Regions from separate parts of the Buttiauxella sp. JUb87 genome, predicted to be linked through region 2. Evidence: predicted binding sites of a transcription regulator. Region 2 holds the regulator's gene; the other holds the start of a gene.

Region 1 (7,886 bases), on a different contig from region 2:
AGTATAAATCCGGTTCACCGCTTCTAACTCTTCAAGAACATCTTCACTTAAATCCAGATGCAGGCTTTCAAGGTTGGTTTTCAACTGCTCAAGCGTAGTTGCGCCCAACAGTGTGCTGGCAACAAACGGCTGACGGCGAACAAAAGCCAAAGCCATTTGGGCGGGATCCAGATTGTGTCGTTTAGCGACATCGACATAAGCCGCAACTGCATGCTGAGTTTGTTCACCGCTGTAGCGTGTGAAACGACTAAACAGTGTGTGGCGCGCACCTGCAGGTTTGGCTCCGTTGAGATATTTCCCGGTCAGTGTGCCGAACCCCAGGCAGGAATAGGCCAGCAGCTCAACACCTTCACGCTGAGTGATCTCCGCCAGCCCCACTTCAAAGCTGCGGTTTACCAGACTGTACGGGTTTTGGATGGTGACAATGCGCGGTAAATCATGTTTTTCAGCCAGTTGCAGGTAACGCATAACGCCCCACGGCGTTTCGTTGGATACACCGATGTAGCGGATTTTCCCGGCACGCTGGAACTCAGTCAGTGCTTCCAGGGTTTCAAGCAATGTGACCGGCACTGCGTTATCGGTCCACGTATAACCCAGCTTGCCAAAGCAGTTGGTGGCGCGTTGCGGCCAGTGAACTTGATAGAGATCGATATAGTCGGTTTGCAGACGCTTCAGGCTGGCATCCAGCGCATCACGAATGTTCCTGCGATCCAGCATTTGGTTTGGGCGAATGCCAACATCATTATTGCGGCTTGGGCCGCTGACCTTGGTGGCAATGATCAGCTTCTCGCGATTCGCGCGCTGCTTTAGCCAGTTACCGACATAGGTCTCTGTTAACCCTTGTGTTTCCGGGCGTGGTGGGACAGGGTACATTTCTGCGACATCAATCAGGTTAACGCCCTGGTGTACTGCGTAATCAAGCTGTGCATGTGCGTCGGCTTCGCTGTTTTGCTCACCAAACGTCATGGTTCCCAACCCTAGCGTACTTATTTCAAGGGAGCTGTGGGAGATACGGTGATATTGCATAGCCGCTTTCCTTATTCTTATGTCTTATCGGTCAGGCGAGCGCCCGACAAAAAATGGACTATAAACATGGCAGAGGGGGAGCAAAAGCGGAAGAGGGTAAGTGAAGAAAAAGTGTTACAGGCCAGCGAGGCGCTGACCTTTAAAGGCTGTATTTTCTAGCGTTCAATGATTTGTGAAACATCATCGCGATTAATTTGCATCTCGTTGCCTTGCTGATCGCGATAGCTGACTAAGCCTGTGTCGTCATCGACTTTGGGTTTCCCGTCAGTCAGGATCATACGGCCATCTTTGGTCGCCATCACGTAATCACTGCTACAACCGGAAACCGCAAATGCCAGACCGACAGCGGAAATAAGAACTGCCCATTTTTTCATCGTTATTCGCCTCGTGTGGTTTGGTATGACCTATACAGTCTAGTAATAACTCGACTAGCCAGAGATGATAAGCAGTAAATTCTTAAAAGAAACAGAAGGGAAGCCAGAATCAGGGGGCAAGCCAAATGAATCTACAACGAGAAATGATTAGCTAGCAGAGCCGCTGTAAAGTTCTTTTTTAGATAAAAACCGCGTGGTAACGTCCGAATTGGTGCGCCGTCGGCACCCACCGCATCAGTTAACGCTTTACTGTTGGCAGCTTTCGGACGCAACTGCAGTACTTCACCATGACGGGCAGTGATACGTTCGACCTGGCCCAGCACAATTAAATCCATCAACTCTTCCCAATCCAAACGTAGCTGCCGCTCTTCCTCTGCTGAAGGTGCCCACAATAATGGTGAGCCGATATGCCTTTCCGCCAGCGGAATTTGCCGCTCTCCTTCAACAGGGATCCACAGCACGCGTTTTAGCTTGTGGCGCACATGGCTGGTTTCCCAAACCACGCCAGTATTGCCGGTGAGTGGGGCAACACAAACAAAAGTGGTTTCCAGTGGGCGACCAAGTCTATCAACCGGGATGGTTTTTAATTCGATACCTAGTGCTGCGAAATCTTGCTCGGGTTTGCTCCCAGCACTGGCACCCAGCCACAATTCAAGTAGAACCCCGATCCAACCTTTGTCACGTTTCAGATCTTTAGGGATCGGCAAATCGGCTAACGTCGCCAATTCACCCAGCGTATATCCCGCGAGTTTCTGGGCTTGAGCCAGTAAAATCTGTTCGTTTTCTGGAGGGTTAAGTAAAGGACGAAGTGCTTCCATTGTGCCTGATTGCCGATCGGTTAAAAAATGAACGTGGTTTACCCACAAGATGGAAATAGTTTAGCGTGTCGGGGGTAAGAATGGCAATGTACTGATTTTGAATCATTTTTATCGTCAAAAAGGAAAGGTTTTGGATTCTGTAAAAACCTTTTCCCATTCTGGTCACTGGCAATGAACAGGATCTTACACTGGGTTATCCACAGAAAAATGGGATAACTGGTAAAAAAGCTCACTACTGGTTCGATTTACAGCCTTGACTGGGGGGTAAAACCCATTTTTTCACCAGTTTGTGACTAACTTGTTGGCACAATCTGTGGATAAAAACGTCATTGGTCGATCTTTCATCAGTGTGAGGTTCTGGCATGTGACGATCGTCACACTTCCTGGGTGTAAGTTGATATATCATTGGTTATCTAACTGAAATTTATGTTTTTTTTATTTATGAAAATCACGATGAATTTAGACTTATCCTAAGTTGTCCCGAGAGTATCAGGTAGTTCTTCACAGTTATATCCACAGAAAAAGTGAATAAACCCCATGCTCCAAACTGGCTAATGTTTATAACTCGGTCATATTTTGTGAGTTATTCAATTGTTATTCCTTCTTGCAACCGTTACACAGTGGTTTACCGTCTAGCGCTTGTATGAAACAATCGCCCTAATCTAAGTTTGTTTTGAGGTAGTCCGGTGATCGATGATGATGGCTACCGCCCGAATGTTGGTATCGTAATCTGTAATCGGCAGGGTCAAGTGATGTGGGCCAGGCGTTTTGGTCAACATTCCTGGCAGTTTCCGCAAGGTGGCATCAATCCTGGCGAATCCCCGGAACAGGCAATGTACCGGGAGCTTTTCGAGGAAGTGGGGTTACAGCGAAAAGATGTCCGAATACTCGCCTCGACCCGAAACTGGTTACGTTACAAGTTACCTAAACGTTTGGTGCGTTGGGACACAAAGCCGGTTTGTATCGGCCAGAAACAAAAATGGTTTCTCTTGCAGTTGATCAGCAGCGATAACGATATCAATATGCAAACCAGTAGTACCCCAGAGTTTGATGGCTGGCGTTGGGTTAGCTATTGGTATCCGGTTCGTCAGGTTGTCTCCTTTAAACGCGATGTTTATCGTCGGGTGATGAAAGAGTTTGCCAGCGTCGTAATGCCGCTGCAGGAAGTTGCGCCACCACGTAATAACGCGCCTGCCTGGCGACGTAAAAGAGGTTAAGTCACGCGAAAAATGCTCACCCGTTTGCGAGAAATAGTCGAGAAGGTTGCCAGCGCTCCGCGCCTCAATGAGGCGCTGGATATTCTGGTTACAGATATCTGCCTTGCGATGGACACCGAGGTATGCTCGGTTTATCTCGCAGATCATGACCGGCGTTGCTTTTACCTGATGGCGACGCGCGGCCTTAAAAAGCCGCGTGGTCGCACCATAACACTCGCATTTGATGAAGGCATTGTCGGGTTGGTCGGGCGCCTTGCTGAGCCGATAAACCTTGCTGATGCGCAAAAACACCCGAGCTTTAAATATGTTCCCGCAGTAAAAGAGGAACGTTTTCGAGCCTTCCTTGGGGTGCCAATCATCCAACGACGCCAGTTATTGGGTGTGCTGGTGGTGCAACAACGTGAGCACCGGCAATATGATGAAAGCGAGGAGTCCTTCCTCGTCACACTCGCCACACAAATGGCCGCCATCCTCTCTCAATCACAGTTAGCCGCCTTATTCGGCCAGTACCGCCAGACACGTATTCGGGCATTGCCTGCATCGCCGGGCGTGGCGATTGCTGAGGGCTGGATGGATTCGACGCTCCCGTTAATGGAGCAAGTTTCTGAAGCGTCGACACTGGATACCACGCTTGAGCGAGAGCGCCTTACTGCCGCACTGGAAGAGGCGTCTAACGAGTTTCGCCGCTACAGCAAACGCTTTGCAGCTGGGGCTCAGAAAGAAACGGCAGCTATCTTTGATCTCTATTCGCACCTGTTAACCGATGCCCGGCTTCGTCGAGAATTATTCGAAGAAGTGGACAAAGGCTCGGTTGCGGAATGGGCAGTTAAAAAAGTTATCGAAAAGTTTGCGGAGCAATTCGCAAGCCTGACTGACGGCTACTTAAAAGAACGTGCAGGCGACCTGCGTACCCTCGGCCAACGCTTGTTGTTCCATCTCGATGACACCATTCAGAGTGCGAACACGTGGCCTGAACGCTTTGTCTTAGTGGCCGATGAGTTATCCGCAACCACGCTCGCCGAGTTGCCGCAAAACCGCCTGGTTGGTGTGGTGGTGCGCGACGGTGCGGCAAACTCCCATGCCGCCATCATGGTACGTGCGTTGGGCATCCCAACAGTTATGGGGGCGGATATTCAGCCTTCGGTATTGCATCGCCGTACTTTAATTGTCGATGGCTACCGTGGTGAATTGTTGGTTGACCCGGAAACGGTGCTGTTGCAGGAATACCAGCGCCTCATTACCGAAGAGAACGAACTTACCCGCCTGGTAGAGGATGACGTTGATAGCCCGGCAGCGCTGAAAAGCGGTGAGCGTGTCCAGGTGATGTTGAATGCAGGTCTGAGCCCTGAACATGAACAACTGCTTGGCAGCCGCATTGATGGCATTGGTCTGTATCGCACCGAAATCCCGTTCATGCTGCAAAGTGGTTTTCCATCGGAAGAAGAGCAAGTCGCCCAGTATCAGGGGATGTTGCAAATGTTTAACGATAAGCCCGTCACGCTGCGAACGCTTGATGTGGGGGCGGATAAACAATTGCCATACATGCCAATCAGTGAGGAGAACCCGTGTCTTGGCTGGCGTGGGATCCGCATCACGCTTGACCAACCCGAAATTTTCCTGGTGCAAGTGCGAGCTATGCTGCGTGCCAATGCTGCCACTGGCAACCTGAGTATTCTGTTGCCGATGATTACCAGCATCGATGAAATAGACGAAGCGCGTCGTCTGATAGACCGCGCTGGGCGCGAAGTAGAAGAAGTACTCGGTTATGAATTACCAAAACTGCGTATTGGCATCATGGTGGAAGTCCCATCAATGGTGTTCATGCTGGGCCATCTTGCCAGCCGGGTTGACTTCATCTCTGTCGGTACTAATGACCTGACGCAATATTTACTGGCCGTTGACCGTAACAATACCCGCGTCGCAAGTCTGTATGACAGCCTGCATCCGGCTATGCTGCGCGCATTGAATCACATTGCCAAAGAAGCTGAACGTCACGGCATCGATCTCTGTCTGTGCGGTGAAATGGCCGGCGACCCAATGTGTGTTGCGCTGTTGGTTGGCATGGGTTATCGCCATTTGTCGATGAACGGCCGTTCAGTGGCTCGTGTTAAATATTTGCTGCGCCACATTAGTCTGGAAGAGGTGCAATTGCTGTCACAGCGTAGTCTTGAGGCTCAGCTAGCGACAGAAGTGCGCCACCAGGTCGCGTCTTTCATGGAGCGTCGTGGTATGGGCGGTTTGATTCGCGGCGGGCGCTAAGGCGCCTGTCGTTTCCTTTCACTTCTGGTATTACATATCTTTTACAACTTCCGCGACTTAACCCTGGTGCCCTTTGTGCTATGATCCGCTGCTTTCGGAGCGCATCCGCACAGATGCGTACTTGCAACCCATCGTCGGCTTTCGGTGGGGTAACAATGGTTTGTGGTGACAGATGAATAGTGGCTATCTGCATTTCCCTGAATTTGACCCAGTGATTTTTTCCATTGGGCCAGTCTCTTTGCACTGGTATGGCGTGATGTACCTGGTCGGCTTCGTGTTCGCCATGTGGCTTGCTGGCCGCCGTGCCAATAAACCAGGCAGCGGTTGGACGAAAGATGAAGTCGAAAACCTGCTGTATGCTGGCTTCCTGGGGGTATTCCTCGGTGGGCGCCTTGGTTATGTGTTCTTCTACAACCTGCCTACTTTTCTTGCCGATCCACTGTACCTGTTTAAAGTCTGGGATGGCGGCATGTCCTTCCATGGCGGGCTGGTCGGTGTTATCTGCGTAATGATTTGGTTTGCGCGCCGCACTAAGCGTTCATTCTTCCAGGTTGCTGATTTTATCGCACCGCTGATTCCATTTGGCCTGGGTGCGGGTCGCCTTGGCAACTTCATCAACGGCGAACTCTGGGGCCGCGTCGATCCGAGCTTCAAGTGGGCCATGTTATTCCCGGGTTCTCGCAGTGAAGATATTGGCCTGCTGGCGACACACCCGGAATGGCAGTCGTTGTTTAACACCTACGGTGTCTTGCCACGCCATCCTTCCCAGCTTTACGAAATGGTTCTGGAAGGTATCGTACTGTTCATTATCTTGAACCTGTATATCCGCAAGCCACGTCCGATGGGGGCCGTTTCCGGCTTGTTCCTGATTGGCTACGGTGCATTCCGTATTATCGTTGAATTCTTCCGCCAGCCAGATGCGCAGTTTACCGGTGCGTGGGTTCAGTACATCAGCATGGGGCAAATCCTCTCGATTCCGATGATTGTGGCCGGTGTGATTATGATGGTTTGGGCGTATCGTCGCCGTCCACAGCAACAGCTTTCGTGAGGAAACATGCAACAATATCTTGATTTGATGAAACATGTGCTGGAAAACGGCACACCAAAAGATGACCGTACCGGCACGGGTACGTTGTCGGTTTTCGGTCATCAAATGCGCTTCAATTTGCAAGATGGTTTCCCTCTGGTTACCACTAAACGCTGCCATTTACGCTCCATCATTCATGAACTGCTGTGGTTCCTGAAAGGCGATACCAACGTTGCCTATTTGCACGAAAACAACGTCTCCATCTGGGACGAATGGGCAGATGAAAATGGTGATCTCGGTCCAGTTTATGGCAAGCAGTGGCGCTCATGGGCAACCCCTGATGGCCGCCATATCGACCAGTTAACCACCGTGATCAACCAGCTTAAAAACGACCCAGATTCGCGCCGTATTATTGTTTCGGCGTGGAATGTGGGTGAACTGGATAAAATGGCGTTAGCTCCGTGCCATGCGTTCTTCCAGTTCTACGTGGCTGACGGCAAACTTTCTTGCCAGCTCTACCAGCGCTCGTGCGACATTTTCCTGGGTCTGCCGTTTAATATCGCCAGTTATGCTTTGCTGGTGCATATGATGGCGCAGCAATGTGGCCTTGAAGTGGGGGATTTTGTCTGGACGGGCGGTGATACGCACCTGTACAGCAACCACCTTGAGCAAACTCGCCTGCAATTAACACGTGAGCCGCGAGCACTGCCAAAACTGGTAATCAAACGTAAACCTGAATCTTTGTTTGACTACCGTTTCGAAGATTTCGACATTGAAGGCTACGATCCGCACCCAGCGATCAAAGCACCTGTCGCTATCTAACGAGTCACAGCCTGCCATAACCGGTGCCATTTGTGCGCCGGTTTTTTTTGCCTGTGCAATGGTATTGCGAGCCTCCTTCCAGCACTTCTGCAACCTAAAGCAACCACCAATCTTTCCTTCGAGAAGCCTCGAGAATCAAACGTTTGCCAGTAGCCAGGAATTTTATGGCTGGCACACTGCCGCCATGAAAACAAAACAGTACGGATTTAGCCTGATAGAAATGATGGTGGTGATGGCCATTGTCGTGATACTTAGCGCGGGCGGAATGTACGGCTGGCAACAATGGCAACAACAGCAGCGCATGTGGATAACCATCCAACAGATTCGTCATTTATTCGAACAG
Region 2 (7,886 bases):
GTTGTTGATGAAGGTATGGCAGACGCCCGTCCCGGCCGGGAAACCAACACTATCACCCGGTTCAAGTGAGTAAAGGTGGCCGTTAATCCACACCTGTGGATGCCCTTCCAGAACATAAGCAAACTCTTCCTCGCTACTTTCCGCATGCGGATAGGACGTCCGGCGGCCAGGGAGCAGGCGCTCGTGGTGAATCCCCAGGCGTGTTAGCCCAAGTTTGCGAGCCAATGGCGCGCCAATGGAAAACAATTCAGTACTGTCTGGATAAGTTGAGTCATCTTCACCTTCCAGTTCTTTCCAGTGACGAATGCAATCAGGTTTATTCATAGCAAACTCCGGGATAGTCATCTCAAAAGGCTGTGGCCAGCATGGCGCACCACTCGGCGTTTATTGCGCGTTGTGATAGAGTGTAGGGCTAATCTACAGGGGAATGCTGATGGACATCACGACTTCACAAAACGTGTTAGCGCAGGCTGAAAAACTATGCGAACAGCGTAATGTGCGCCTGACACCACAACGCCTGGAAGTGTTGCGTTTATTGACGCAGCAAGCGGGTGCAATCAGCGCTTATGATTTGCTGGATTTACTTCGCGCCAGTGAACCGCAAGCTAAACCCCCGACGGTGTATCGTGCGCTCGATTTTCTTCTCGAACAAGGCTTTGTCCATCGCGTCGAGTCAACCAACAGCTATGTTTTGTGCCATCTGATTGATCAGCCGACTCACTCATCAGCGATGTTGATTTGCGACAGGTGTGGCGCGGTGAAGGAGCATAGCGCGGAAGGTGTGGAAGATATTATGAATCAACTGGCTGCCCAGTCAGGATTTGCTCTACACCACAATGTCATTGAGGCGCATGGTTTATGCAGCGCGTGTGCGGAAGTTGAAGCCTGTAGCCACCCGGAAGAATGCGGGCATGACCACACCATTCAGAGTAAGAAGAAGTCACGCTAGCCTGAACCCGAAATAATTCGAGTTGCATTGAAGCGGTAAGTGAATGCAGCCAAAAGATGTAGCTTGAAGTATGGAGGGGATCGGTACATCCATGTACCAGGGCAGGTTAGCCTATGAGAGTTAACACATCTGAGGGATGAGATTACCAGCGGTAATCGTTACGTTTTTCCCAATCAACGACTTCGTTCTCTGCCTGATCTTTCGCATATCCATAGCGTTCCTGAATTTTACCGACAAGCTGATCGCGTTTCCCTTCGATGACGGTCATGTCATCGTCTGTCAGTTTGCCCCATTTCTCTTTTACTGTGCCTTTGAACTGTTTCCAGTTACCGCCGATTTCGTCTTTATTCATAATAATATCCTCATCGTTCGGTTAAGAACTGCTAATAGTTAACAACGCCCAGGTGCTGCCGTTTGGCTGACACTCACTATCTGCTGGACGTGGAAATAATTGTAGTCAAGGATATGGCAGTGAGGGGAAAACTAAGAACATTGAACCACAGAAGTAACAGAAATGATGCTGACTTGCCCCAAAATCAGGTGGCAAATCAGCATACTGGAGTGCGATTAAAAGCGCGTCAGAAGTTGTAACTAACTATGAGTTGTAACTAACTATGAGTTGTAACTAACTATGAGCTGTAACTAATCAGGAGTTCCAGCCGGAAACCAGCTGTTATCCCGCCAATGGCGACGCCAAATCCATCCCAAAGACAGTCCGCGCAAAGCCAGGAACACAGCCACGGATAACCACAGACCATGATTTCCCAGATAAGGCACGGTGAGCAACGTCAGCCCAAATCCCAATGCCGCAACCGCCATGCTGTTGCGCATTTCCGTACCTCGCGTTGCGCCAATAAACATGCCGTCCAGCAAATAACACCAGACACCAACAACGGGCAAAACAATCTGCCAGTGCAAGTAGCGGTCTGCCTGTAGCTGCAATTCCGGGATAGAGGTAAGAAGCGAAACAATGTGCTCACCAAACAGCGCATACACAGCGGCGAACATAAGAGCGACTAAGCCCGCCTGGCGACATGCAGCGCCCCATACTTCGAGCAATTGACCACGGTTTTTAGCGCCAAACGCCTGCCCGGAATGGGCTTCAACGGCATAGGCGAACCCATCGAGCGCATAGGCGGTGAAGGTTAATAGCGTCATCAACACGGCGTTAACCGCGACGATTTCGCTACCTAACCGCGCACCAAAGATAGTGACTGAGGCGAAACAGACCTGTAGCAACAGCGAGCGCAGCATGATGTCGCGATTGAGTGCCAGCAGACGCCGCACATTCCCGCGCCAGGACTCTTTGAGCATCTCAAAGCTGATTCCGCGCAAACCCATGACCTTTTTCACCATCAGCAAACCAATGATAAACGTCGCATATTCTGCGGTGACGGTGGCGAGTGCCGCGCCCTGAACATCCATGTGTAGCCCCATAACCAGCCACACATCCAGCACGATATTCAGTACGTTTCCGACAACCAGCAAGATAACTGGCGCACGCGCATACTGAACGCCTAACAACCAGCCCAACAAGACCAGGTTGGCAAGCGAGGCTGGCGCACTAAGCCAACGTATTTCAAGGAATCGCCGGGCCTGCAACAAAACATCTTCATTGCCGCCGACGATATGCAAGGCCAGGGATATCAGCGGTTCACGCAGTAAGACGATCGCCACCCCTGCTCCTAACGCCAATAGCAAGGGCTGAACCAGTGCACGCGCTAAAGCAGAGGGATTATTGGCACCAAATGCCTGGGCAGTTAAACCGGTGGTGCTCATGCGCAAAAACAGCAACAGCATAAATAAGAAGCTGGTTGCCGTCGCACCAATAGCGACACCGCCAAGATAAACAGGGCTATCCAAATGACCAATTACCGCGGTATCAACAAGGCCCAGTAAAGGCACGGTGATGTTGGAAAAAATCATGGGTAAGGCGAGGCGCCAGAGAGCTCTGTCAGCCGTCGAGAAAAATCGCATGGCCAATCCAGGAAGAGATAAGAGAATTAAGACGATGATGCGCATTAAAGCGCATCATCTGGAGAAGTTTACAGCCAGTCGCCGTTGCGAATTACCCCAACCGCCAACCCTTCAATAGAGAAGTTATGTTCGCGCAGGTCAACCACAATAGGTTCAAATTCGCTATTTTCAGGCAGAAGATGAACGGTATTACCCTGCTGCTTTAAGCGCTTAACAGTCACTTCGTCGTCAATACGCGCCACCACAACCTGGCCGTTACGCACATCCTGAGTTTTATGAACTGCAAGCAGGTCGCCGTCCATAATACCGATGTCTTTCATAGACATCCCGCTAACGCGCAACAGGAAATCGGCATTTGGTTTAAACAGTGATGGGTCAACCTGGTAATGGCCTTCGATGTGCTGTTGTGCAAGGAGTGGTTCCCCCGCAGCAACACGCCCAACCAGCGGAATACCGGTAACTTCTTCCACCAGCAAGCGGATACCGCGCGACGCACCAGAGATAATCTCAATGACGCCTTTACGGGCAAGTGCTTTCAGGTGCTCTTCAGCGGCGTTCGGAGAACGGAACCCCAGACGTTGAGCAATCTCGGCACGAGTCGGTGGCATGCCGGTCTGGCTGATATGATCCCGAATAAGATCAAACACCTCTTGCTGCCTGGTAGTTAACGCTTTCATTCCGCCCCCTGGGTGTTTATACAGTTATGCTGTGAGTATATACAGTCAAAGGCGATTTTGGAACCACAAATTGAGCAAAAAACCAGGGACTTAACTATTCTGGAAAGATCATCGCAAATGCGGCCAAAGCAGTGTGACCCAGGTAATAACTGCGAGGATAATGGCGATTAATACGGCAGCAGACCCCATGTCCTTGGCCCGTCCTGAAAGCTCGTGGTAATCGGTACCAACACGGTCAACAAGCGCCTCGATAGCGCTATTGAGAATTTCGACAATCATGACCAGCACAACAGAACCAATCAGTAAAATACGGGTGATAGGGTCAACATCTAACCAGCAGGCGATGGCGATGGCGATGAGCGCGCTAACCCCTTCCTGGCGGAAAGCCGCTTCGTTAATCCAGGCTGCTTTGAGCCCTTTCCATGAGTAGCCTGCGGCTTTGATGATACGGGTAAGTCCAGTGGTACTGCTCGCCATTTTGGGAAACCTTTTCAAATTATTTGGGTCAATGCTTATCTATATTGCAACGCCACAGAAATCTGAGCCAGATTCTGATATTCTTGCGGCGAATTTGCATCATTAACCTGAGGCTTTACATCGTTTATGTCAGGCTGGCCAAGAATCTACTACAAATTACTTAATTTACCATTAGGCGTTCTGGTAAAGAGCAAGTCCATTCCGGCAGATCCACAAGCCGAACTGGGCTTAGATCCCACACGCCCGATTATGTATGTCCTGCCGTATAACTCCAAGGCGGACTTATTAACGCTGCGCGCACAATGTCTCGCGCATAACTTGCCCGACCCTCTCGAGCCGTTAGAAATCGACGGTGCGGTATTGCCGCGCTATGTCTTTATCCATGGCGGCCCGCGTGTTTTCACTTATTACACGCCAAAAGAAGAGTCGATCAAACTGTTCCACGATTACCTCGACTTACACCGCAGCAATCCAAATCTGGATGTGCAGATGGTGCCAGTATCGGTGATGTTTGGCCGCTCCCCTGGGCGCGAAAAAGGCGAAGTGAATCCGCCATTAAAGATGCTGAACGGCGTCCAGAAATTTTTCGCTGTTTCCTGGCTTGGGCGCGACAGCTTTGTGCGTTTCTCCGCTCCGGTTTCGCTGCGCCAGATGGCAACCGACCACGGTACAGACAAAAAAATCGCCCAAAAACTGGCTCGCGTAGCGCGTATGCACTTTGCTCGCCAGCGTTTAGCGACTGTCGGCCCGCGTCTGCCGGTACGCCAGGATCTGTTCAATAAGCTACTGGCCTCAAAAGCTATCGCTCGTGCAGTAGAAGATGAAGCGCGCAGCAAGAAAATCTCCCATGAAAAAGCCCAGCAGAATGCTGTTGCTTTGATGGAAGAGATTGCCGCTAACTTCTCGTATGAAGCCGTGCGTTTGACTGACCGCGTGTTAGGTCTGACGTGGAACCGTTTGTACCAGGGCATCAACGTTCATAACGCTGAACGCGTGCGCCAACTGGCTCATGACGGCCACGAGATTGTCTATGTGCCCTGCCATCGCAGCCACATGGACTACATGCTGTTGTCCTACGTGCTTTATCACCAGGGGCTGGTTCCTCCGCACATCGCAGCGGGTATCAACCTGAATTTCTGGCCAGCCGGCCCGATTTTCCGCCGCCTCGGTGCGTTCTTTATCCGCCGTACCTTTAAAGGCAGCAAACTCTACTCCACCGTGTTCCGTGAATATCTGGGCGAGCTGTTTAGCCGTGGCTATTCCGTTGAATACTTTGTGGAAGGTGGCCGTTCTCGTACCGGGCGTTTGCTCGACCCGAAAACCGGCACGCTGTCGATGACCATCCAGGCCATGCTGCGCGGCGGTACTCGCCCTATTACCCTGGTGCCAATTTACATTGGTTATGAGCATGTAATGGAAGTGGGGACTTACGCGAAAGAGCTGCGTGGCGCGACCAAAGAGAAAGAGAGTTTCATGCAGATGGTGCGCGGGCTGAGTAAGCTGCGTAACCTCGGCCAGGGCTATGTTAACTTTGGCGAACCGATGCCGCTGATGACGTTCCTGAACCAGCGTGTTCCAGAGTGGCGCGATTCAATCGACCCGATTGAGGCCATCCGCCCGGCATGGTTGACGCCAACGGTCAATGAAATTGCCGCTGAACTGATGGTGCGTATTAACAATGCCGGTGCGGCAAATGCCATGAACCTGTGCTGTACCGCGCTGTTGGCCTCGCGTCAGCGTTCACTTACCCGTGAGCAACTGACCGAGCAGCTCAACTGCTACCTGAGCCTGTTGCGTAATGTGCCTTATTCACCGGACGCGACCGCACCAGACCAGCCAGCAGAAGCGCTGATTGAACACGCATTGCAGATGAACAAGTTTGAAGTTGAGAAAGACACCATCGGTGACATCATCATTCTGCCGCGCGAGCAGGCGGTTCTGATGACTTATTACCGTAACAACATCCTGCATATGCTGGTGTTGCCTTCTCTGCTGGCGGCAATTATTACTCAACATCGCCGTATTGACCGTAACGAACTGCTGCGTCAGGTCGAGCTGCTTTACCCGATGCTGAAGGCTGAACTGTTCTTGCGCTGGAGCACGACCGAACTTGCTGGTGAAATTGACATCATGCTCAATGAACTGGTTCGTCAGGAACTGGTGACACTGGCAGGCGATGAAGTGCAGATTAATCCTGCTCGTTCACGCACCATGCAGCTGCTGGCAGCAGGTGTTCGCGAAACGCTACAGCGTTATGCGATTACCTTCTGGTTGCTGAGCGCAAATCCGTCGATTAACCGTGGGACACTGGAGCGTGAAAGCCGCACCGTTGCCCAGCGTTTGTCTGTTTTGCATGGCATTAATGCACCGGAGTTCTTTGATAAAGCCGTCTTCACCTCGCTGGTTTTAACCTTGCGTGATGAAGGCTATATCAGCGATACCGGGGATGCAGAGCCTACTGAAACCATGAAGGTCTACCAGATGTTGGCAGAACTGATCATGCCGGATGTGCGTTTGACGATTGAAAGTGCGACGTCGCAGGCTGCGACTGAGTAAAAAATCTGGCGGATGACGCGATTGCTTATCCGCCCTACGGTTCGACTTGTAGGGCGGATAAACGAAGTGTCATCCGCCATTTAATTTCTGATATTAGAAGTGCACGTAACTCAACACCAGGCCAATAAACAACACCAGGCCAACGTAGTTATTATTCAGGAATGCGCGGAAACAAGCATCGCGAGCGCGATTCGCCGTCAAACGCTGCTGATGGATAAACAGTGCCCCCGCCAGCGCAATAGACCAGTAGAATGCCCCGCCTAATCCGTTTAACCAGCCAATCACCGCCAGCAAAACCATCACCGCAATCTGCAAAATCCCGATAATCACATTGTCATAGCGCCCGAACAGTATCGCCGTGGATTTGATGCCAATTTTCAGGTCATCATCGCGATCAACCATCGCATATTGCGTGTCGTAAGCGACCGCCCAGCAAATATTGGTCAAAAACATCAGCCAACAACTTAGCGGTACAGATTCGCTAACCGCAGCAAATGCCATCGGGATGGACCAACCGAACGCCGCACCCAACACCACTTGTGGCAAATGGGTGTAACGTTTCATAAAGGGATAAACCCAGGCTAATGCTAACCCCGCCACCGACAATAAAATTGTCATCGTGTTAAGCGTCAGCACCAGTAAAAACGACAGCAACACCAGTACCACAAACAGGATACGCGCTTCTTTTTCGCTGACTGCTCCGCTCGGTAGCGGACGGTGGGCGGTGCGTTTTACGTGGCCATCAAACTTGCGATCGGCGTAGTCGTTTACCACACAACCCGCGGCGCGCATCATCCAGACTCCGGCGATAAACACACATAAAATGGTCAGTGGTGGGACACCCGGTGTCGCGAGCCATAACGCCCATAAAGTGGGCCATAACAGTAAAAGCGAGCCAATCGGCTTATCCAGCCTCATCAGGCGTTGCCAGGCCTGCCATTTGCCCTGTTTAAGACTCCACTCCATTATTTTTCCTCTGCATACAACGGCGAAGCGGGAAGGAATAGTTCGGTCAGCACCAATGGCTTTCCGGCTAATCTCAGACGGGAACGACGCCCCCACAGCTCCGCACTACGACCAATCTCAATAAAATCCCGTGTCAGGGATGATGCACTAAATAGATAACGCCCGAGTGGCGTGGTGCCGAGCTGTTGCAAAGCCAGCTCCGGCCCTTCAAGAGTGGATTCTGGTACAACGGTGCGCCCCAGCAACCAGGGTTCATCGTCACCGCAGAGCACAACTTCACGCAG

Evidence for each region. Region 2 encodes LexA, which represses DNA repair genes until DNA is damaged. Its sites were predicted from a motif close to TNCTGTATGTACATACAGNA; they were not measured.
Region 1: the regulator LexA is predicted to act here: its motif matches at 2,452-2,471, upstream of mutH (DNA mismatch repair endonuclease MutH).

Annotation. Positions count from the first base shown of each region.
Region 1 is NZ_SNVY01000016.1:151-8,036, forward strand. It holds gene EC843_RS23875 (NADP(H)-dependent aldo-keto reductase) at 1-1,026, opposite strand, end outside; gene EC843_RS23880 (YgdI/YgdR family lipoprotein) at 1,182-1,400, opposite strand; gene mutH (DNA mismatch repair endonuclease MutH) at 1,532-2,218, opposite strand; gene rppH (RNA pyrophosphohydrolase) at 2,905-3,435, shown strand; gene ptsP (phosphoenolpyruvate--protein phosphotransferase) at 3,448-5,694, shown strand; gene lgt (prolipoprotein diacylglyceryl transferase) at 5,867-6,742, shown strand; gene thyA (thymidylate synthase) at 6,749-7,543, shown strand; gene EC843_RS23915 (prepilin peptidase-dependent protein) at 7,728-7,886, shown strand, end outside.
Region 2 is NZ_SNVY01000010.1:85,178-93,063, forward strand. It holds gene EC843_RS21610 (cupin domain-containing protein) at 1-324, opposite strand, end outside; gene zur (zinc uptake transcriptional repressor Zur) at 434-949, shown strand; gene EC843_RS21620 (CsbD family protein) at 1,092-1,301, opposite strand; gene dinF (MATE family efflux transporter DinF) at 1,592-2,926, opposite strand; gene lexA (transcriptional repressor LexA) at 2,995-3,603, opposite strand; gene EC843_RS21635 (diacylglycerol kinase) at 3,712-4,080, opposite strand; gene plsB (glycerol-3-phosphate 1-O-acyltransferase PlsB) at 4,207-6,636, shown strand; gene ubiA (4-hydroxybenzoate octaprenyltransferase) at 6,730-7,602, opposite strand; gene ubiC (chorismate lyase) at 7,602-7,886, opposite strand, start outside.